3 regions of the Streptomyces sp. NPDC008125 genome follow, and region 3 is predicted to be linked to each of the others. Evidence: riboswitches for the same ligand, from Rfam matches in the RefSeq annotation. Region 3 holds a riboswitch; each other region holds the start of a gene.

Region 1 (7,115 bases), on a different contig from region 3:
GGTGCGGGTCCACCCCGGGGAGGAGTGGCTGTACGTCCTCGAAGGGCGGCTGCGGGTCAGCCTCGGCGAATCCGCGCACGAGCTCGGGCCCGGCGACAGTGCCCACTTCGACTCGCTCACCCCGCACCGGATCGCCGCCGCCGGACCGGAGGGCGCCGAGCTGATCTTCGTACACACCCTGTTGCAGAGCCCCGCAGCCGAGCTGTGCCTCGGCGACGGGACCCGTCGGCGCTGACCGCGCCCGGCACCCCGGTGCCGCGCCCATTCCTCGTCCGCCCGGTCCCGGGCGCACGGCAGAGAGGACCGTCATGTCCGATTCGGAGCACTACGACCCGCTGACCCCCCGGCAGACCGGCTCCCCCCGGGACACCCAGGAGCGGAAGATGCCGCGCGGGATGGTCATCCGGCTCGTCGCCTACCTGGTCGCCGGGCACGTCGTCGCCGCCTTCCTCTACATCCTGTTCGCCGTCGCCGGGGGCAACCAGTAGCGGAGCCCGGACCGCCGAGTCGTCCGCCCCGGTCCGGGGCGGACGGACCCTACGCCTCGTCCAGCAACCGCTCGCGCAGCCGCTCCCGGGTCTCCCCGGAGAGACCCAGCCCGTCCGCGAAGTAGCGCTCCGTCGTGCCCCAGTTCTCCTCGATGGCGGCGAAGGCGGCGTCCAGATAGTCGATGTGCGCCCCGAAGAGCGGGTTGAGCAGGCTCATCACCTCGGTGGAGACCACGGGGTCCGCGCTGTCGCCGCGCCGCAGGCGGTACCGGCGGTGCGCGTCGTTGGACTTGAGGTAGTCCGCCGCGATCGCCTCGCGTTCCACCCCCACCGCGAGCAGGGTCATCGCCATCGTCAGACCCGCCCGGTCCTTGCCCGCCGCGCAGTGCATCAGCGCCGGCACGCTGTCCCTTGCCAGCGCGTGCAGCACCCGGCCGAGTTCCTCCGTGCGGTCGGTGATGATCGAGCGGTACGAGACGAGCATCCGCTCCGTGCCCTTCCCGTCCGCGAGCAGCGAGCGCAGCTGCGCGATGTCCCCCTCGCGCACCAGACGCCAGAAACCGGCCCCGTCGGCGGGGTCGGAGAGCGGAATGCGGACGTTGCGGACGCCCGGCAGCTCCACGTCGAAGCCGTCCAGCTTCTGGTCGGCCGAATTACGGAAGTCGAAGACCGTGTGCAGGCCGAGCCGGCCGAGGAAGACGGCGTCCTCGGCGGTGGCGGCGGCGAGGTGGCCGCTGCGGAAGAGCCTCCCGTGCCGTACCCGCCGCCCATCGGTGGTGGGCAGCCCGCCCACGTCCCTGAAGTTACGGACCCCGCTCAGCTCGGGTTCGGCCGGCGAGAACTGCGGCACCTGCGTCACAGCGGCTCCTCGGTGTTCCTGCGCGCCGGCGCTGCTCGCCGACGTCGGCTCGTCGCGACCCTACGACATCGCCCCGCGGCGCCGACGCGGCGGCGGCTCCCCGAAGACTGAGGAACCGTCAACAGTGATGTGAGCGACATGTCCGTATTATGTTAATTTCACGCAACATCACCCGTTTATGGGGGAGATGGTGGGTGATCTGGTGAGCGGGATCATATCCGTGACCGTGCGTGGCCGGGGAGCCGGAGAACTCTCCGTACGCCGTGCGGAATGCCAAGATCCGTAATCCACGGAGGGTGACCGGAAAAGACGGCCGAAATCGGCGTGCGGATTCCGTTCCGCTTGCGACGGCTTGTTCCGTCCGACCCGGCTCGATTACGTTCACCATCACTCCGGACGGACCGCCTAATCCTGCCGCCGCCCGGAATTCGCACTCACTCACGCGTGGCAGGAGCGGGGGACCCAGGTAAGCCGCCGACCGGAGTTGATCCGGCCGGCTCGGGGTGAAGTCGCGTTCAGCGCGACCGGGCATCTCCAGCCCGAACCCGACAGCTCACCTCGCAGGCGCCGGAGAGGAATTCCCCCATGCCCATCCCGGGTAAGCACCGTCGTAAGAAGTCCGGCCCGATCGCTCGCGGCATCCTCGCCGTCGGAGCGGGCGGCGCCGTCGTCGCCCTGCCGCTCCTCGGAGCCACGGGTGCCCACGCCGCCGAGCAGTCGGCCCCCGCCGCCCAGTCCGCCCAGCAGTCCGCCGAGACCTACAAGGTCGTCCCCGGCGACTACCTGGCGAAGATCGCCGCCCAGCACAAGATCAAGGGCGGCTGGGAGAAGCTCTACCAGGACAACCGCGAGGTCGTCGGCAAAAACCCCGGCCTCATCCTCCCGGGCATGAAGCTGACGCTCGGCGCCCACGCGTCCGGCTCGGCCTCCACCGCGTCCTCCGCCAAGGCCGAGACCGCGAAGACCGGGACGAAGACCGCGGCCACGACCGAGACGAAGGCCGCCCCGGCGGCCAAGGCCGAGTCCGCCGCTACCACCACCAAGGCCGCCGACAGCAACAGCACCGGCTGGACCACCCCGGTCGCCAACGCGACCGTCACCACCCAGTACCACGCCTCCGGCGCCATGTGGTCCAGCGGTTACCACACCGGCTCCGACTTCAGCGCCGCCACCGGCACCGTCGTCCGCGCCGTCGGCCCCGGCACGGTCGTCTCCGCCGGCTACGACGGCGCCTACGGCAACGAGGTCATCATCAAGCACGCCGACGGCATGTACTCCCAGTACGCCCACCAGTCGCAGCTGATGGTCTCGGCCGGCCAGACCGTCACCGGCGGCCAGCAGATCGGCCTCTCGGGTGCCACCGGCAACGTCACCGGCCCGCACCTCCACTTCGAGATCCGCACCACCCCGAGCTACGGCTCGGACGTGGACCCGATCGCCTACCTGCGGTCGCACGGCGTCTCCATCTGAGACCACTCCCGATGACGGTCGTCACGATCCGTCAGGGCTTCGAGGGGCGGTACGCGCAAGCGTGCCGCCCCTCTGCTTATTCCGGCTTTACCAAAACCTGACCGGGTGGTCTATCTCACCCCACGTCAACCCCTTCATACGGTCGCGTAGCTCACATCGAAAGAGGCAAGATATGTGACCGTGGCAGACGATTCGAGAATCCAGAAGACAGACATCATCGGGTCGTACGCGGCGATCGGCGACAGTTTCACCGAAGGAGTCGGAGACCCCGGACCCGACGGGACCTATGTCGGCTGGGCGGACCGTTTCGCGGCTCTTCTGGCGGACCAGCTTCCCGTCCTCGACGAGGCGACGAGCTCCGATTCCCCGCGCGGGGAATTCCGGTACGCCAATCTCGCGGTACGCGGACGACTCCTCGACCAGATCGTCGAGGAGCAGGTCCCCCGCGCCAAGGAGCTCGCACCGGACCTGGTGAGCTTCTGCGCCGGGGGCAACGACATCATCAGGCCCGGCACCGACCCTGACGACTTGGCGGAGCGCTTCGAACGCGCGGTCGCCGACCTCACCAACGCCGTCGGCACCGTCATGGTCACCACCGGATTCGACACCCGCGGCGTGCCGGTCCTGCGCCACATGCGCGGCAAGATCGCCACCTACAACGTCCACCTGCGGGCCATCGCGGACCGCTACCACTGCCCGGTGCTCGACCTCTGGTCCCTCCGTTCGATCCAGGACCGCCGCGCCTGGGACGGCGACCGGCTCCACCTGTCCTCCGACGGGCACACCCGGGTCGCACTGCGCGCCGCGCAGGTCCTCGGCCTGGAGACCTCGGCCGACCCCGACCAGCCGTGGCCCCCGCAGATCCAGCGGAACACCTTCGAGGTGCGGCGCGACGACATCCACTGGGCACGCGAGTACCTCGTGCCGTGGATCGGCCGCCGGCTGCGCGGCGAGTCCTCCGGCGACGAGGTCGCCGCGAAGCGCCCGGACCTGCTGCCGCTCTGAGCCGCACACATGCCCGCCGCGACGCGCCGGGCGCTACACCAGGGGAAGCCGGAGACGTGACGGGCCCGCTGCGGCGGGCCCGGCCGGCGTCGCCGGAATCCGCTCCAGGACACCCCCGGCGAACACGTCGTACAACGGCAGCGACTCCAGGTGCACGTACCCGATGTGGCAGTCGCAGACCGCCAGCGGGCAAACCCGCGGGCCGAGCGCCCGGCGGTAGCTCCCGTCGTAGAGACTGCCCAGCTCCTCCTTGACGAAATGGCACCGGCGCACGGTGCCGTCCCCGTCCACCGAGATCACCGACTCCCCGGTCCGGCACGGCAGCCCCGCCGAGCGGTGCGGATGCCGGCTGTACGGGAACAGGGGGTCGAGAGCCGTCCAGCGCTCCGCCTCCGCGTCCGTGTACGTACGCCCCTCGGCGGCGTTCACCCACAGGTACACCCGCTCCGGCAGGTCCGCCCGCAGCCTCCGCGCCTCGGAAAGGTGCTCCTCGAAACCGACGACGCCCACGCTGTACCGCACCCCCGCCGCGGTCAGCTCCCGGCACGAGCCGAGGAACCGGTCGTACGGGGTCTGGCCGGGGTGGTACGTGCACCAGAGCGCCAGCCGCTCCGGGTCCGCCCCGGACAGCCAGCCCGTCCTGCCGCTGAGGTTCGTCTGGATCGCGACCCGAGCCACCTGCGGCAGGTGGGACAGCTCGACCAGCGCCCGCCGGTACCAGGACCGCACCAGCCCCTCGCCCCACGGGGTGAAGAGCACCGAGAGACGGTCCCCGGTCTGCGCGGCGACCCACGCCGTGAAGCGTTCGAGCGCTTCCCGGTCCGCCGTGAGCTGTTCCCGGGTGTCCCGCCTCTTGGCGAACGGGCAGTACGGGCAGTCGTAGTCGCAGGAAGCGAGCGGGCCGCGGTAGAGGATCGTCAGGTCCACGCGCCGCTCACCTCGCCTCGTACGCGGCCATCGCGGCGCGCACGGCGGGGGAGAAGAGTGCGGGGCCGAGCGCGTCGGAGTGGGCGAGTCCTTCCGGGGACAGCCGCAGGAGGTCATGGCTGCCGTTGCCGCCGTCCAGCCAGCCGAGCTCCGCGAAGCGGGCCAGCTCCACGGGGAAGTCGTCCACGGGGTCGTTGCCGAACCGCTCCCGGTACTCGGCGCGCGGCAGTCCGGCGGCCTGGAGCAGCGACTGCAGGAGATGGCGGCGGCGGGGCTCGTCGCCGTCGACGCGGCGGCCGTGTTCCGCCCGGGTGAAGTCCTCGGTGGTGGTGAAGCGGTCGACGATGTCGCGGATCTGCCCCATGTTGACGGCGTAGTCGAAGGAGTAGTGCAGCGAAGAGGTGTACGAGCGGGCGCCGCAGCCCAGGCCGACCATGCCGTCCGTCTGGCAGGCGTAGTCGTCGGGGCCTTCCTGGGGTGCGTCGGCGCGGCGGAACATCCGCATCGAGACCTGTTCGTACCCGTGGGCCAGGAGGTGGTCGCGGCCGGTGCGGTAGAGGTGGAGCCGCTGGGCGTCCCAGGCGGTGTCCGCCGCCGCCCGGGCCTCGGGGCCGCCGCCTCCGGCGAGGCGGCCGAGGCCGGTCAGGGGGCGCACGTACAGCGGGTAGAGGTAGAGCTCCTCGGGGCGCCAGGCCAGGGCGGCATCCAGTGAGGCGAGCCAGGACTGTGCGGTCTGCCCGTCGATGCCGTAGATCAGGTCGATGTTGAGGACCGGTATCCGGGTCCCGCGGATGCGGCCGAGCGCAGCTTCGACGTCGGCCCGGCGCTGCGGGCGGACCGCCGCCCTGGCCTCGCCGTCGACGAAGCTCTGCACACCGATGCTGACGCGGGTGGTGCCCCGGTCGGCGAGCACGGCGAGCCGGTCGGCGGTCGCCGTGGACGGGGAGGTCTCCACGGACAGCGGCACCGCGCGCAGATCGGCACCCATCCTCTTCTCCGCGATGTCGCAGAGCCGTTCCAGCTCGCCTGCGGTCAGGAAGGTGGGCGTACCGCCGCCGAACGCGGCGGCGGCGAACCGTACCGGTCCGCGGTCGCCCAGCGCGTCCCGTACGGCGGTCGCCTGCCGGTCGAGCGCGTCGAGGTAGCGGGTGGTCAGCTCGTCGGGGGCGCCGATCCGGGTGAAGAGGTTGCAGAAGCCGCAGCGGACCTCGCAGAACGGTATGTGGGCGTAGAGCTGGAGAGCGTCCTTGTGCTCGTCGGCCCACAGCTCGCGCAGCGCGGGGCGGTCGCCGAGCCTCTCGTAGGCCGTCTTGTGGGGGTAGGCGTAGACATAGCTCTGGTACGGCCGCTCGGTGCCGCCGGTGGTGGCGGCGGGTGTTGCGGCCGGGGCGGTGGGGACAGTGCTGGTCATGGTCGGGTCAGGCCCCCGGTTCGAGGAAGAAGTGGGCGTACGGAACCGTCCAGACGGCCTCGTGGCCGAGCCGGTGACCGGTGTATCCGTCGTCGCCGTAGGCGGTGCCGTGGTCGGAACAGACGATGGCGAAGCAGCGGCGCCGGCTGCTCGCCGCCGCGAAGAGCCTGCCGATGTGCCGGTCCACGTACTCCAGCGCCGCCGCGTGGGTCGCGCGCGAGTCACCGGCCTCGGCGGTCGCGCCGGGCAGATGGAACCAGTTCGGCTGATGGAGCGCCGAGACGTTGACGAAGAGGAAGAGCCGCTGATCGGCCGGGAGCGCCGCCACGACCTCCTCGGCGCGGGTGACCTGCGCCTCGAAGGAGGTCGGCGAGGCCACGCCGAACTCCGGCTCCCAGTGGCTTTCCGCGAAGAGGCCCGGCAGCACCGAGCCCAAGGGCGGCTGCCGGTTGAAGAAGCCGACGCCACCGACGCACACGGTGCGGTAGCCGACCTCTTCCAGAGCGCGCGGCAGGTCGGGTGAGTCGTACACGAAGGTGCGGCCGGCCGTCGTCTCGCTGCCGGCGAAGCGGGCCGCGAAGAGCCGCGGGTGGGGGCCGGGCGAGGCGGGGGTGGGCAGGAATCCGGCGAAGATCGCCTGGTGGGAGGCGTAGGTGAAGCTGCCGGGAGCGTGCCGCTCCTCCCAGGTGCCGCCGGGAAGATGCCGCGCGAGATTCGGCAGGCGGCCCGCCGCGGCGAGCTCGACGGCGACGTCGTGACGGAGGGTGTCGAGGGTGACGAGCAGCAGATCGTGACTGCCGACGACGGCGTTCATGTCGGGTACGCCGCCGTCCCTGGCGGTGTCGACGGGGACGGAGCCGCCGGGTGCCGAGCCGGTGGGCGCCGCGATGGCGGCGGCGGTGGCGACCGGCTGCGCCGCGCCGGTGCGATCGGTGGAGGCCGGGGCGGGTGTGAG
Region 2 (7,115 bases), on a different contig from region 3:
ACCATCGCGAGAATCCGCAGACACCGCTGGGGCGTCAGGTTCCACTCCTTGGCGAGCGGCGTGCCCTCGAACGGGATCAGGAAGTTCACCGGCACGGAGTCGGGGTCGAGTCGACGCAGCGCGAAGACCACGTCGATCAGGTCCTCGTCGCTCTCGCCCATGCCCGCGATCAGTCCGGAGCAGGCGGAGAGCCCCGCCCCCTGGGCGTGCCGCACGGTCTCCACCCGATCGGAATAGGTGTGGGTGGTGGTGATGTCGCCGTAGGTGGCCTCGGAGGTGTTGAGGTTGTGGTTGTACGCGTCCGCACCCGCCGAACGCAGCTTCTCGGCCTGCCCGTCGGAGAGCAGGCCGAGACAGGCGCACACCTCGACGCCCTCGTTCTCGTCCTTGATCGCCTCGATGGTCCGGGAGACCCGCTCCACGTCCCGGTCGGTCGGGCCCCGGCCGCTCGCCACCAGGCAGACCCGCTTGGCGCCCCCGGCCACCCCGGCCGCCGCAGCCCTGGACGCCTCGTCGGGCTTCAGCCAGGAGTACTTGAGGATGCCCGCCTCGGAGCCGAGCCGCTGCGAGCAGTACGAGCAGTCCTCCGGGCACAGGCCCGACTTGAGGTTGACCAGGTAGTTGAGTTTCACCCGGCGCCCGAACCACTGACGGCGCACTCTGCCCGCGGCGGCCACCACGTCGAGCAGTTCCTCGTCGGAGGTCGCCAGTACGGCGAGCGCCTCTTCACGGGTCGGCAGTTCGCGCCGCAACCCCTTGTCCACCAGCGTGCTCAACAGGTCCATGGCGTCGATCCTGACGCACACCACGGCCATCGGCCAAGGAGGAACCCGACAGGACAGAGAGGGCGCAGGTGTGTGTATTGCCACACCCTGACCGGCTGCGCCCCCAGTTACCCTCTGTGAGCTGCCTACAAAAGGGACCCCTCGATGGCCTTCGCACCGTTCGACTGGACCGAGGAGGAGTCCGGCCGCCGCGCCGCCGCCGGACTCGTCCGCACGCTGCGCCCGCGACCTGCCGAAACCGACGTACTGGACCTCGCGAGCAACGACTACCTCGGGCTCACCCGGCACCCCGAGGTGACCGGGGCGGCGGCCGGAGCGGCACGGACATGGGGCGCGGGCGCCACGGGTTCACGCCTGGTCACCGGCTCCACCGCCCTCCACGCGGAACTCGAACGCGAACTCGCCGACTTCTGCGGCTTCGAGGCCGCCCTGGTGTTCTCCTCCGGCTACGCGGCGAACCTCGCCGCGCTCACCGCCCTCTCACGGGCCGACGGCCTCATCGTGTCCGACGCGGCCAACCATGCCTCGATCGTGGACGGTTGCCGGCTGGCACGCGCGCGGACCGAGGTGGTGGCGCACGCCGACGCCGAGGCGGTCCGCAAGGCCCTGGAGTCCCACGCCGGGCCGGCCCTCGTGGTCTCCGACTCGGTCTTCTCCGTCGACGGGGACGCCGCCCCGCTCACCGCCCTCGCCGCCGTCTGCCGGAGCGCGGGCGCCGGGCTGGTTGTCGACGACGCGCACGGTCTCGGGGTGCTCGGAGCGGGCGGCCGCGGCGCACCGTCCGCCTGTGGGCTGGCGGGGGACGAGGGGCTGGTGGCCACGCTCACTCTCTCGAAGTCCCTGGGCAGCCAGGGCGGCGCGATCCTCGGACCCGCACCGGTGATCCGTCATCTCGTCAACACGGCGCGCACGTTCATCTTCGACACCGGGCTCGCACCCGCCTCCGCCGGTGCCGCGCTCGCGAGCCTCGCGGTCCTGCGGAGGGAGCCGGAGCGCGCCGCCCGGGCGCGCGAGGTCGCCACCCGGATGTACGAACGGCTGACCACGGAGGGGCTGAGCGCGGCCCGCCCGGACGCCGCAGTGGTGTCCGTGCGGGCGCCCTCCCCCGAGTCGGCGGTCCGCTGGGCGGCGGACTGCCGGGAAGCCGGCATCGCGGTGGGGTGCTTCCGCCCGCCGTCGGTCCCTGACGGTGTCTCGCGTCTGCGGCTCACCGCCCGGGCCGACCTGACGGACGACCGGGTCGACACCGCCCTGGACGCGATCATCCGTACGGCTCCGAGGGGCACCGCCTGACCGGGGAGCGGAAGCCCGCCCGGGTCGCCGCGGCCGGTACGCCCCGGGCCCGTGCGCCCGCCCCGGGTCGCCCTGGTTCCCGTGCGCTCAGCCCCGGGCCCCGCCCGCGCCGGGTCCCCGGAGGCCGCGCACGAACGCGCTCCAGGCAGGTGCGGAGAAGGACAGATGGGCCCGGTCCACGTCCTTGGAGTCGCGTACGGAGAGCAGGACCGGCCGCCCATGCACCGCCGTCTCCACGCAGTTGTTCATACCGGTACTGCGGCTGCTGCGGCGCCACGGGGAGGCGGGCTGTGCCGGGCGGTCGGGCATGGTGCTCCTTCGGATCGGTGGACGCTGCCGGGACCCGTCCGGCGGTCCGGCCGGGCCCCGGGTGCTCATCGGGGCCGCCTCTCGCGGCCGATCGCCGTGATGAGGTCCCTCGATCGTTCGGGCGAGAGGGCGCGTCTGCGCATGGTGCGGAAAGCGGAACCGTACGCCTCCAGATCTTCTTTCCGCTCCAGATAGTGACTGCGCGTCAAGTGGTCGAGAACGACCACATCCAGAGCCGAAGTCGTCGGAAAGGAGAAGATGACGAACGGGCCGGTCAGGCCGACGTACCCCCCGACACTGAACGGGATCAACTGGATGTCCACATGCGGGAGTTCCGACATGTGTGCGAGATGGTCGAGCTGCTCGCGCATCACGCGCCGCCCGCCCACCTCCCGCCGCAGCACCGCCTCGTCGAGAACGGCGGTGAGCCGCAGCGGGGCGTCGCACCGCAGCACCGACTGGCGGGCGAGCCGCACCTCGACCAGGGCGTCCAGATGGGCCTCCGGTATGCCGTCCAGCGCGGACTCGGTGACCGACCGCGCGTAGTCGGCGGTCTGGAGCAGTCCGGGGACCACCGAGGTCTCCAGCGTCCTCGCGGTCTCGGCCTGCGCTTCCAGGGCGATGAAGTCGCGGTACTGCGGCGGAATGATGCCCCGGTAGGCGTGCCACCAGCCCGTGTCGCGGCCGTCCGCCGACCCGGCCAGTGCCGAGAGCAGGGTGCGCAGTTCGGGATCGACGACGGCGTACGCGTCGAGCAGGCGGCCGACATCGGCCGGGGACACGCCGCTCGCGCCCGTCTCGATCCTGCTCACCTTCGACTGGTGCCAGCCGAGCAGCGATGCCGCCTGTTGGCTCGTGAGTCCCGAAGAGTGGCGCAGACTCCGCAGCTCTTCCCCGAGTTTGCGACGGCGCACGACGGGGCCGTTGCCCATTCCGGTCTCCTTCCCGCCTGGCGGCACGGTCGACCGCTCCGTCGGCCGACCTGGAAGCAAGTGTGCCGAACGTTCGAGCTCCGGTGAGCCGGAGTTCACCGCATTGAGCGATAGATATATGCATATCTCGGCAGATCGTGTCTGCGGGGGGCCCGGCGGTGGCACTCTGGCGCCAGGCACAATCCGGGCCGATAGGGGTCGGCCGGGCGGAAAGGGACGGCGTCGCCATGGCAGATCATCAGGAAGCACATGTCACCCTGCCGAGCGATCCGGTGTCGGTGTCCGCGGCCCGCAGACACGTGGCACGCGTACTCGCCGAGTGGGGCATGCACGACGACACGGATGACGCGGGGAGGATTTTGCTGATCGTCTCGGAGCTCGCGACCAACGCGGTCCTGCACACGCTGGGCCAGTCACCCACGTTCACGGTGCGGCTGGTGCTCGACCGTGACGAGGAACTGCGGCTCGAGGTGTCGGACAGCCACCCCCGGTGGCCCAGACGGCTGCCCCCGGCCGCGCAGCGGGACAACGGGCGGGGCCTGGCGATCATCCGGATCCTCGCCGGGGAGTGCGGCGGACGGTTCGGCGTCACCCCGAACGAGGACGGCGGCAAGACCGTGTGGATCGTGCTGCCCTGGTCCGTACCGGTGCGGAGTTGACGTCGCGCCCGGCCCGGACGGGGCGACCGTGCGACCCGGCGGGGTCGTCGCGTGTCGCCGCGTCCGGGCCGGGCGCCGTGCGTCGGCGGCACGGGCGCCCGGCGTGCGTCAGCGCACCCGTCCGTACCAGACCCGCTTCGTCCAGATCCGCTCCAGCCGCACCACGGCACCGGTCTTCGGGGAGTGCCAGATCTTGCCGTTTCCGGCGTAGATGCCCACGTGGTAGACGCTGCGACCGCTGTGGAAGAAGACCAGGTCGCCCCTCCTGCGCTGTGAGGAAGTGATGTGGCGCGTCTTGTTGTACTGCTGCTGCGCCGTGCGGGGCAGCTTCTTGCCGACCCGCTTGAACGAGTAGAGCGTCAGCCCGGAGCAGTCGAACCGCCGGGGACCCGCGGCGCCCCACTGGTAGGGGGCGCCCTTCTTGGACGCGGCGACCCGGAGCGCCTTCGTCGACTGGGCGGCGGCCTCGGCGTCGGAGACCAGGCCGGGGGCCAGCATGGTCGAGCTGAGGGCCAGAGTGAGGACCGAGGCCGTACCGGCCCGGGTGAGCAGAGACGGGACATGAACCTGCGCAGTCATGCGCAACCCTTCGTCAGCCGCCTGTGAAAGATGACCTGTCGGGTTCGGGCTGGCGAAGTCGCCCGGCCGCGCGTCGCGGCTTCACCCCGAGGGACGGCCGGTTGCCCGGTCGACCCGTTGTGCTCGGGTCCTCCACTCCTGCCGATCCACTCCTGTCGACCCGTCATCCGCTCGGCGGCAGGACTCGGCGTCCGCGCGGACCGCCCCGTCGGGGTGGCGGGGGCTTGTCGTCACACGGATCTTGACCCAGGCCGTGCGTAATTTTCGAGGTGGCAGAGGAAGTCAGTACGGTCGGCCGACGTTGCGCCGGGAGAGTGGGGGAGCGTCCCGCGCGGCCGGGGGCGCGCACCCGGATGCCTCCACCAAGGTTGCTCAGTGCGGCACTTGGGGCATGGGGAGAACGCCGGGAAGCGCAAATCGAGAGAAGGGCGCGACGGACCGAACCCCTGCGCCGAACGAGCGGAAAATCGGATATTCCTCACGGGCGTGTCGCTGGAATCGGGAAACGGCTCCGCTCCTCCGCTCCGGATCCCGACCGGATCGCCGTCACCGGGACCTCAGGAGTCCCTCCGGCGAATCGGGTGGCCGTCCGGGCCCTTGGTGAGCCAGGACCCGTCCCCGAGAGGCTGCATGTCGTAGGAATTCTCGCCGTGCGCCTCGAATGCGCCTCGGACCTCGCCGGACCGCGCGTCGACGCGGGTGTGGCGGAACCACTCCTCCTCGCTCTCCGTCTCGCCGACGACGGTCACGACGATGGTCTCCGGGTCCAGGTAGCCGCCGCCCCATTCCACGTAGTCCTCTTCCGGATCGTGCCCGAGGGCGTCGACGGACAGAGTGAACGCGACCTCGCCGTCCGGGTACGTGTGGACGGCCATGTCGCCCTGAGCATGATCGACCGTCATGAAGTGCCGCCCGTCCGGCGACAGATCGATGAGGACCCTGTCGTCCCAGGGGTAGCGGAAGAGGTCCATCCGCCCACCCGACAGCGATGCCCGGTAGATGACCGATCCGTCCTGCCCCTCGCCCACGTCGAGGAGGATCTCGCCGCCCGCCCGGTGCACGAGCTGGACGCCACCGTGCCCGACCGTGTCCAGATCCGCCTGCGCGAGGACCGCTCCGGTTACGGCGTCCAGGGCGACCCACTGGTCCGGGCGGCCTCGTTCGGCCATGGCGTCGGGCCGGTAGATCCAGACCGTGAGCCCGTCGGACGAGAGGGCGCAGCCGGGCCTGTGTCCGAACCGCTCGTCCGACTTCGGTTCGAACTCCGACCGCCAGACCTCGGCCCCGTCAGCCGTCACGCAGACGGCCGCGTGCAGGGTCGTGTAGAAGACCTGGTGGAGGCCGGCGGGAGCGGTGTGCTCGACGACGTCGTCCCCGGCCGACGGCCGGAAGATCTTGGCGGGCGACAGAGCACCCCAGGTGTCGGCAGCCGGCTGGTAGGCGCATATGTTCCCGCCGACGAGCCGGGTGAGGGGCTGGAGGGGAGCGGTGGAGCGATTCATGTTCAGGAGGGTACGGAACATGATCGGCCGGCATCGCCGCGGCCAGGACCAGGACCAGGACCAGGACCAGCGCCAGGGCCAGGACCAGGGCCAGGACCAGGGCGGGGCGGCCGGTCGCCTTCTGCCGCTCCGCCGCAGGCCGGACCGGTCAACTCCCGTTCTCGGGCGGTACGGCGATCCGCCCGGCCCGTCGCTCACCGTCCAGCGCACGCAGCGCCCGGGCCAGCGTGGACGCGTGGATCCGGTCCTCGCCGCGATCGTGCATCAGCGCCAGGGCGTCCCGCAGAGCCGTCGCGTGCGAGGCCAGCGCCTGGGCCGCCCGCAGTGCCGCGTAGGTGTCGCTGCCCCGGGTGGGGTTGATCCGGCCCACCTGGTCGAGGACGGCGAGATAGCGGTCGATGAACTCCGCCTCCGCGTGGGTCAGGGCGGGAAGCGGTGGCAGCTCCGGGGGCAGCATGGGATTCACCTCGTGGGGGCACGGTGGCGGGTAGGCGGTGCCGTGTTCTCCGACCTGGCCGGAGGGGGCGTGGGCACGGTGGGCTCCCGGCGTCGAGGACGAGGGGCACGGCCGATGTCACCGCCGTCGCCGCCGTCTGCGACGACCCGACTTCCGACGGCCGCTCCCGCACCGGTCCGGGCAGGCGGGCTGACGGATTACTACCCGTGCGACCGGCCGGCCATGTCGGCGCCAGGAAGCGCCCGGGGCCGTACGCGGTGGGCGTCCCGGTCCCGTACGCGCCGTATACGAGGCGAGGGGGTGGGGGCAGCTCAGCGGTACCGGTCCGGGGGCGGTCCGGCCCGCCGGAGCCGCACCTCCGTACCGGACGGCGTCTCCATGCGACCGGCCCAGTTAACGCGACGGAAAAACTTCCGCCCTAACGTGCGGTGTCTGGCCGGTGTACCCGTCTCGGCGATCGACGCGCTGTCGTCGTCCGACGGGTGTACCACGTCCAGAGTCGAGACCGGGCGCGAGACGATGAGGTGGAAGCGTGCAACTCACCCCGCACGAGCAGGAACGTCTGCTCATCCATGTGGCCGCCGACGTCGCCGAGCGGC
Region 3 (7,115 bases):
CGGCGCCGGCCTCGTGGCCGAAGCGGTCGCCGTGCGCCAGCGTCATGAGGATCGTGCTGTGGATGGCGCTGCTCAGGGGGGAGGGGAGGGGCGCGCAGACCCGGAAGGCGCCGGGAGTCTCCGTCACCTGCGGCTCGGCGCCGGTCGCGGCGGCGAGCATGCCCGCAAGGGCGACAACCCGCGGCGGCACGGAGGGCATGGCTCTCCCCTGGATGAGTTCATCACGGTTCGTGATGCTGAATATTCAGCTTCGACCTGATGGGTTAGCTTTGTCAATGTCCGACTTCCACGGCTGGGAGCTGTGCACATGCCTCGCGACACCCCTTACCTTCAGGTGGCCGACGCTCTCCGCGACCGGATTCGGTCGGGCGAGTGGGCCGTGGGCGACAAGTTGCCCAGCCGCGCCCGGATCGCCGAGGAGTACGGGGTCGGCGCGTCCGTCGCGCAGCGCGCCATGGAGCGACTCACCATCGAGGGCATCCTCGAAGGCCGCGCCGGGTCCGGGACCTACGTCCGCAGGCCGCGTGAGCGCGGGCGCATGATCCGCACCAGGCGCCCTTACGCCACCTCGCCCTTCCGTGCGGCCCTCAACGCCCAGGACCACGAGGGGAAATGGGAGTCGCGGTCCGCCGCACGGACTCCGGCGCCCGAACGCATCGCGGAGCGGCTGGACATCGAGCCCGGCGACCTCTGTGTCGTCACCGACTACGAGTTCCTCATGGAAGGGCTGCCCGTCCAGCTCTCCAGGAGCTGGGAACCGATGGCGATCACCGGGGACACCCCGGTCGTGCTCCCCGAGATGGGCCCGCACGCCGGGATCGGCGTGGTCGAACGGATGCGGTCGATCGGCGTCGTCGTGGTGCGCGCCGTCGAGATCCCGCGCCCGGCCCGTGCCGACCAGGAGCAGGCGAACCTCCTCGGCATCAGCATCGGAGGCCTGATCACCGAGATGGAGCGCACCTTCTACGACATCGACGGCCGCCCGGTCGAGACCGCGGACATCGTGGTGCCGGACGTGCGGTGGGAGATCGCGTACGAGATCGCCGTCGAGCGGCGCGCGTAGGAGCGCCACCGGTCACCGCGCCGAACGTGCGTGGCGCAAGGGGAGTTCACGGTGCGCTGCCTGCCTGCCCGACTGCGCCTGCCTGCCGGCCGCTGCTGCCCGACGCCGCGTGTCTGCTGCCCGGCGCCGCGCGCCTGCCTGCCGGCCGCTGCTGCCCGGCGCCGCGCCGCGCGTCTGCTGGCCGGCGTCTGCTGTGCGACGTGGGGGCTCGTGGAAGTGACGCCGCCCCCGCCCTGCCGTGCGGCCGGACCGGGGCGGTCGTTCCGCGCTCCGGGGCGCGCGTCAGGCGACGGTCGGGGCCTTGGTCTCGGCCGCTTCGGCGGTGACTGCCTCGGTGGCGACCGCCTCAGCGGCAGCCGCCGGTCTCGCGGGGTCGGCCGTCGTGGAGGTCGCCGCGGTAGCCGTCATGACGGCCTCGGCCGCCGCCGCGCGGGTCGCCGCTGCCGCCTTGCCCTGGTGGATCATCAGGCCGATGAAGCCGGCCAGGAAGCCGCTGATCAGGCCGGATATCGCGTTGTTCAGGGCATTGGTGCCCTCGCCGTCCGGCATGCCGATGAGGAAGTAGACCACCACCGCGCTCATCACGGCCCCGGCGAGGCCGCCGATGATCGCGCTCGCCGCCGACGTGCGTACCCGGGTCCCGAGAGATGCCTCCGGCGGAGCGGAAGGGGCAGGTGCAGAAGGGGTGGAAGTGGCAGAGGTGGTCATGGCGGAGTCCTCCAGAGGGGGCTGCGTTGCGGGACCGGGGCGCGTGGCCGGCGCCGGGGCAGGCGAAAACCGCCGCCTCGGGGGCACGCGTCCTCACGGGCAGCCCGCCGGTTCTGGGGGATGCAGCCACATCCTTGGCCAGAAGTGCACGCATGGCAACTGCCCGAGGCAGAAGCACCGTTGTGCAACGCGCTGCGACACGTCGTCCTCAACTGTGCTGTTCCGCGCCCGTGGTGGTGTGGGAGCAGGGGCACGTGAGACCCAAACCACGCGGTGGAGAGGGGGCTTGGCACCTCTCCGCAGTCCGCGGGCTTCCGGTCTGCGCCTGTTCGCGCACTGTCGCCCCCACGCCTCACCGGGTGGCCCCGGCGGGGCTCGGGCCGGCCCGAGCCGACTCCGCGGCGCCCGCTTCCTGCCGTCTCCCGGGCGGTCGTACGCCGGGGTGGTCAAGAGCCCGCTCAGGATGGCGTAGAGTTGTGTTCAACGACGCGGGGTGGAGCAGCTCGGTAGCTCGCTGGGCTCATAACCCAGAGGTCGCAGGTTCAAATCCTGTCCCCGCTACTGAAGGCCCGGGCCCGGCACGCACAGCGCGCCGGGCCCGAGTCGTTTCCGTGGGCGCGCGCCCGCTCGGCCCTGGACTCGCTCGCGTACGCGATCCTGCGGCATAACGATCTGCCGAACCGGGCATGAAGTGGTCCATCCAGGAAATGTCTCGCACGCCTGCGCGGTTCGTTGTCGTCCGACCGCCTGCGTGGGCGGGCGCCCGGGAAGGCCGGGGCAACCGGTCCGCCGGTTCCGCCTGCGGCGCGCTTGGGCTCGCGGCGTGGAACCCATCGCTTCGCCGGTCCTGACCGCCCGGCGTACGCCGGCGGTGGGGGCGCTCGAAGGGGAGTCGCGCGCTCCCCCCTATGGACGACGAGGAGTCGCCGCGCGGCGCGGTTCGGGCCAGCCTGGGCGGGGCGCGGTAGGTTCCGCAGCCGTGGCGGGACAGGGCAGGAGAAGCGCAGAGGTGGGGAAACCGCTGTACGAGCATGGCTGGATGGCCGGGGGTGTGGGTGCCCGGCGCTTCGTGCGGATGCTGCCTGCCCTGCTCATCGTCGGCGGACTCGCTTTCGACATCGCTTCGCCGCCCCGCTTCACGGCGGTGCCCCTGTTCGTCGCCGCCCCGCTCATCGCCGCTCCGTTCGCTTCCCGGGCGGGGACCATCCGGATCGGTGTCGCCTCGCTGACCGCCGTCATCGCGATGCGGGTGTACGTGGGCACCATCGGGCAGATCGTCCCGATCATCGAGACGCTCACCGTCTTCACCGCCGCTGTGCTGGCGCTCGTCATCAACGGCGTCGTACGGCGCGGCAACGAGCAGCTCGCTTCCGCCCGGATCATCGCGGAGACCGCCATGCGCGCGGTGCTGCCCGTGCCGGCCGACCGGGTCGGCGGGCTCCATGTCGCCGCGCGGTACGAGGCGGCGCAGGCGGACGAGTACGTCGGCGGCGACCTCTTCGCCGTCGCGGACACCCCGTACGGCGTACGCCTCGTGCTCGGTGACGTACGAGGCAAGGGGCTCGACGCGGTCGAGGCGGTGGCGGTGATCATCGGCGCCTTCCGGGAGGCCGCCGAGCAGGAGGAGACGCTGGACGGCGTGGCGCAACGGCTGGAGCGGGCGCTGGCCAGGGACGCCGCGCGGCGCGGGGGGCTGGACCCGGTGGAGGGGTTCGTCACCGCGGTGCTCGCCGAGATCCCGCAGGGCTCCGCGACTCTGCGGATCGTCAACCGGGGCCACCCCGAACCGTTGCTGCTCCATGCCGGAGGAGAGCTGGACGTGCTGCGGCCGAGCATGCCCGCACTCCCTCTCGGCATGGCGCTGGGCGTCTGGCCGGACCAGGTGGACGAGTGGGATCTGCCGCCGGGCGCGACCCTGCTGACCTATACGGACGGGCTCTCCGAGGCGCGCGACCGGGCGGGCGTGTTCTACGACCCGGCGGAGCGGCTGCGCGGGCGGATCTTCCCCGGTCCGGACGAGCTGCTGACGGCGCTCACCGACGACGTCCGGCTGCACACCGGTGGCCGCTCGACGGACGACCTGGCGCTGCTCGCGGTCGCCCGGCCGGCGGAGGACCAGCCGGAGCGCCGGACCACCGTGCCGATCGTCGGCCGGGGGGACGGCTGACGCGGTGGTGCGGGCCGCCGTCCCGAGGCCCTTCCGACCTCCCCCGAGGGCGTCGGACGAGTGTGGCGACGTTCCGTAGCAGACCGGTGCCGCTCGATAACATATGACACACCGTCAGAAAAGTCGGGGCGCACCGATTGTCCGCAAGTCGCCCTGTTGAGTGGTGATATGCGGTGGTAAATACCGCCCTGAAGTGGGAATGATCAAGGGGGACGGCTTGGAATCGAAGCCGTCTGTCTATTAACGTTCGATAACGCAGCGCGGTCGTCCCAGCCGTCGTCAGAGACGGCGCCGTGCGCGAGCGCCGAATTCCGCAAGGGAACCGGGGAACCACCTTCTTGGGGTGAATCGGACACCTGTGTCTCGATCAGAGACGTCAGGCGTCCGTAGGAGACCTTCCTGCTCCGAACCCGTCAGCTAACCCGGTAGGCGAGAAGGAAGGAAAGGAGTGCGCCCCCGTGGCGTCCAACCAGCCTGCCCCAGAGGCCCCGTCGCCCTTTGCCACCCTCGACGGTTTCGGCTCCCCCGGCGACTCCGACAAGGCGTGGGAGGAATGGAACCCCACCGAGGATTCCCTCCGCCCCGTCCGCGGCCGGCACCGCGTGGCCAAGCAGCGTGGTCTCGCGCGTAGTTCCACCGTCCTCGGGGTCGGCGTCATCGCGGCCGTCGGTGCGGGCGGCATGGCCACCGCGCAGAGCAAGCCGCCGGTCTCCATCTCTCTTCCCGATGCGCTCGCGGACAACCTCCCCGACGCCACGTCCGTGCCCGGGCTGGGCGCTCTGATCACCGCGGTCGAGTCCCACGACACCCCCGCCCCGGTCGCCGCGGCCGCGCCGTTCACCACCGCCGGGCTCACCACGGCGGAGACCGAGCAGGGTGCCACCGACGCGGGCGAGGCCCTGCGCGCCCGCATCCTCCAGCAGGCCGAGCAGCAGCAGTCCGCCGCCGACGCGGACGCGAAGGCGGCCGAGGAGGCGGCGGCCGCCACCAAGGCCGCCACCGAGGCGAAGAAGCAGCAGGACGAGGCGGAGGCGAAGGCCGCCGCGGAAAAGAAGGCGGCCGAGGAGGCCGCGGCGAAGAAGGCCGAGGCCGAGAGGCTCGCCAAGCTCGCCGCCAGCTACTCGCTCCCCACCTCCGCGTACACGATCACCTCCACCTTCGGAGAAGCCGGCACGATGTGGGCCTCCGGGCAGCACACCGGCCTGGACTTCGCCGCGCCGACCGGCACCCCGGTCAAGGCCGTGCACGGTGGAACGGTCAAGTCCGCGGGCTGGTCGGGCTCGTACGGGTACCGCACGGTCCTGGAGCTCGACGACGGTACGGAGGTCTGGTACTGCCACCAGTCCTCCATGGACGTGGTCGTCGGCCAGCAGGTCAGCACGGGCGACACCATCGGCCGCGTCGGAGCCACCGGCAACGTCACCGGCCCGCACCTCCACCTCGAAATCCACACCCCGGACGGCGCCGGCATCGACCCGATGGCCTGGCTGACCGGCAAGGGCCTCACCGTCTGACGCTCGGCGTATCGCCGAGCCCCTGAACCCCGGCAGCCTTGACGCTCTACCCCCCCAGGACGTCAGGGCTGCCGGTTCTCCGCCCACCCTCGTTTCTCTCCTCCCGCGGTTCTCTCTCCGCCGACGGTTGCCCGTCCGCCCCGGGCACGGGCGCCCTGCGCCCCGAGCACGGACGCGGAGTACGAGCGAGGAGCGCGCCCCGGGACGGCGACCGGCCACGATTCGGAGCCGCTGACCGGAATACGGCCCTCAGCCCGTTTCGTTGAACCCCTCATGACTTCTTCTCTCCGCAAGCTCGGCACGTCCGGCATCGAGGTCTTCCCCCTCGCCCTCGGCGGCAACGTCTTCGGCTGGACCGCCGACGAGGCCGAGTCCTTCGCGGTTCTCGACGCCTACGCCGCGGCCGGCGGCAACTTCGTCGACACCGCCGACGCGTACTCGGCCTGGGTCCCGGGCAATCAGGGCGGTGAATCGGAAACCCTCGTCGGCAAGTGGCTCAAGGCCCGCGGCAACCGCGCGGACGTCGTCGTCGCCACCAAGGTCGGTGCCCACCCCGCGTACCGGGGGCTCGCCACCGGCACGATCAAGAGTGCGGTGGAGGAGTCCCTGCGGCGGCTCGACACCGACTACATCGACCTCTACTACACCCATTACGACGACGAGAGCGTCCCGGTGGAGGAGATCGTCACCGCCCTCGACCAGCTGGTGAAGGAGGGCAAGGTCCGCGAGATCGGCGCGTCCAACATCAGCCCCGAGCGCCTGCGCGCCTCGCTCGCGTTCTCCGAGCGCGAGGGACTGGCCAGGTACGTCGCCCTCCAGCCGCACTACAACCTGGTCTCCCGCGACACCTACGAGGGCCCCGCCCAGGACCTCGCAGCCGAGACCGGTCTCGGCGCGGTCCCGTACTACGCGCTGGCCTCCGGCTTCCTCACCGGCAAGTACCGGCCCGGCACGCAGGTGGACAGCGCCCGCGCCGAGAAGGCCGGAGCACACCTGGAGTCCGAGCGGGGGCAGAAGGTACTGAGCGCGCTCGACGCCGTGGCCGAGGCCCACGGGGCCGAGACCGCCACCGTCGCGCTGGCCTGGCTCGCGTCCCGCCCCACGGTCGTGGCGCCGATCGCCTCAGCCCGTACGCCCGAACAGCTCCCCGCGCTGCTCGCGGTCGCCGACCTCGCGCTGAGCGACCAGGAACTGGACCGGCTCACCGAAGCCTCCGCCTGAGCGCGGACCGGGGTCTTTCGTTCGGATCGGTCTTGACCAGGCCGGATCGGGGCCCCGCGAGCCCAGCGTGATCCGGACGAGAAGCCCTACTGCGGCGGGTGCAGATAGGGATTGTGCCCCCCGTACTCCCGGTGCGGCGGCTGGTGGGGGGCCGGAGCCGGGCCCGGGGGGCCTGCGGCTCCGGAGCCGGGCCCGGGGAGGCCTGCGGCTCGGGGCCGTACGGGGACGCCGGACCGGTTCCGTACGGCGCCGGGGGCGGGTAGCCCCCGGCCGCGTGGGCTCCGTGCGCCGCGTGGGCTCCGTGCGCGGCGTGGGTTCCGTGCGCCGCGTGGACACCGCCGTGTCCACCGTGGGCTCGGCGGCCGTACGGGACGGGCACCGGGCGGCGGACGGCCGGGCGGAACACGCTGCGGGCCGCCTGGCTCAGCGCGGGGGCCGCGAA

What was found. Region 3 has a riboswitch for cyclic di-AMP ahead of ACFZAX_RS23340 (peptidoglycan DD-metalloendopeptidase family protein). Riboswitches for the same ligand answer to the same signal wherever they lie in the genome.
Positions count from the first base shown of each region.
Region 1: it holds a riboswitch for cyclic di-AMP, as region 3 does, so the genes downstream of both, ACFZAX_RS14170 (peptidoglycan DD-metalloendopeptidase family protein) here and ACFZAX_RS23340 (peptidoglycan DD-metalloendopeptidase family protein) in region 3, are expected to answer to the same signal.
Region 2: it holds a riboswitch for cyclic di-AMP, as region 3 does, so the genes downstream of both, ACFZAX_RS26295 (NlpC/P60 family protein) here and ACFZAX_RS23340 (peptidoglycan DD-metalloendopeptidase family protein) in region 3, are expected to answer to the same signal.

Region 1 is NZ_JBIBHR010000007.1:107,539-114,653, reverse strand. Features, by position in the region: gene ACFZAX_RS14185 (cupin domain-containing protein) at 1-235, shown strand, start outside; gene ACFZAX_RS14180 (DUF6126 family protein) at 309-488, shown strand; gene ACFZAX_RS14175 (tyrosine-protein phosphatase) at 538-1,347, opposite strand; cyclic di-AMP (ydaO/yuaA leader) riboswitch at 1,773-1,927, shown strand; gene ACFZAX_RS14170 (peptidoglycan DD-metalloendopeptidase family protein) at 1,933-2,817, shown strand; gene ACFZAX_RS14165 (GDSL-type esterase/lipase family protein) at 2,998-3,822, shown strand; gene ACFZAX_RS14160 (STM4011 family radical SAM protein) at 3,856-4,749, opposite strand; gene ACFZAX_RS14155 (STM4012 family radical SAM protein) at 4,757-6,160, opposite strand; gene ACFZAX_RS14150 (STM4013/SEN3800 family hydrolase) at 6,168-6,974, opposite strand.
Region 2 is NZ_JBIBHR010000017.1:47,587-54,701, reverse strand. Features, by position in the region: gene bioB (biotin synthase BioB) at 1-785, opposite strand, end outside; gene ACFZAX_RS26315 (aminotransferase class I/II-fold pyridoxal phosphate-dependent enzyme) at 930-2,078, shown strand; gene ACFZAX_RS26310 (DUF397 domain-containing protein) at 2,166-2,387, opposite strand; gene ACFZAX_RS26305 (Scr1 family TA system antitoxin-like transcriptional regulator) at 2,453-3,319, opposite strand; gene ACFZAX_RS26300 (ATP-binding protein) at 3,547-3,978, shown strand; gene ACFZAX_RS26295 (NlpC/P60 family protein) at 4,087-4,557, opposite strand; cyclic di-AMP (ydaO/yuaA leader) riboswitch at 4,586-4,664, opposite strand; gene ACFZAX_RS26290 (hypothetical protein) at 5,115-6,059, opposite strand; gene ACFZAX_RS26285 (hypothetical protein) at 6,208-6,516, opposite strand; gene ACFZAX_RS26280 (urease subunit gamma) at 7,049-7,115, shown strand, end outside.
Region 3 is NZ_JBIBHR010000014.1:19,017-26,131, reverse strand. Features, by position in the region: gene ACFZAX_RS23365 (hypothetical protein) at 1-199, opposite strand, end outside; gene ACFZAX_RS23360 (GntR family transcriptional regulator) at 308-1,063, shown strand; gene ACFZAX_RS23355 (hypothetical protein) at 1,346-1,771, opposite strand; tRNA gene ACFZAX_RS23350 (tRNA-Met) at 2,259-2,332, shown strand; gene ACFZAX_RS23345 (SpoIIE family protein phosphatase) at 2,811-3,938, shown strand; cyclic di-AMP (ydaO/yuaA leader) riboswitch at 4,231-4,385, shown strand; gene ACFZAX_RS23340 (peptidoglycan DD-metalloendopeptidase family protein) at 4,397-5,452, shown strand; gene ACFZAX_RS23335 (aldo/keto reductase) at 5,726-6,673, shown strand; gene ACFZAX_RS23330 (PrsW family glutamic-type intramembrane protease) at 6,654-7,115, opposite strand, start outside.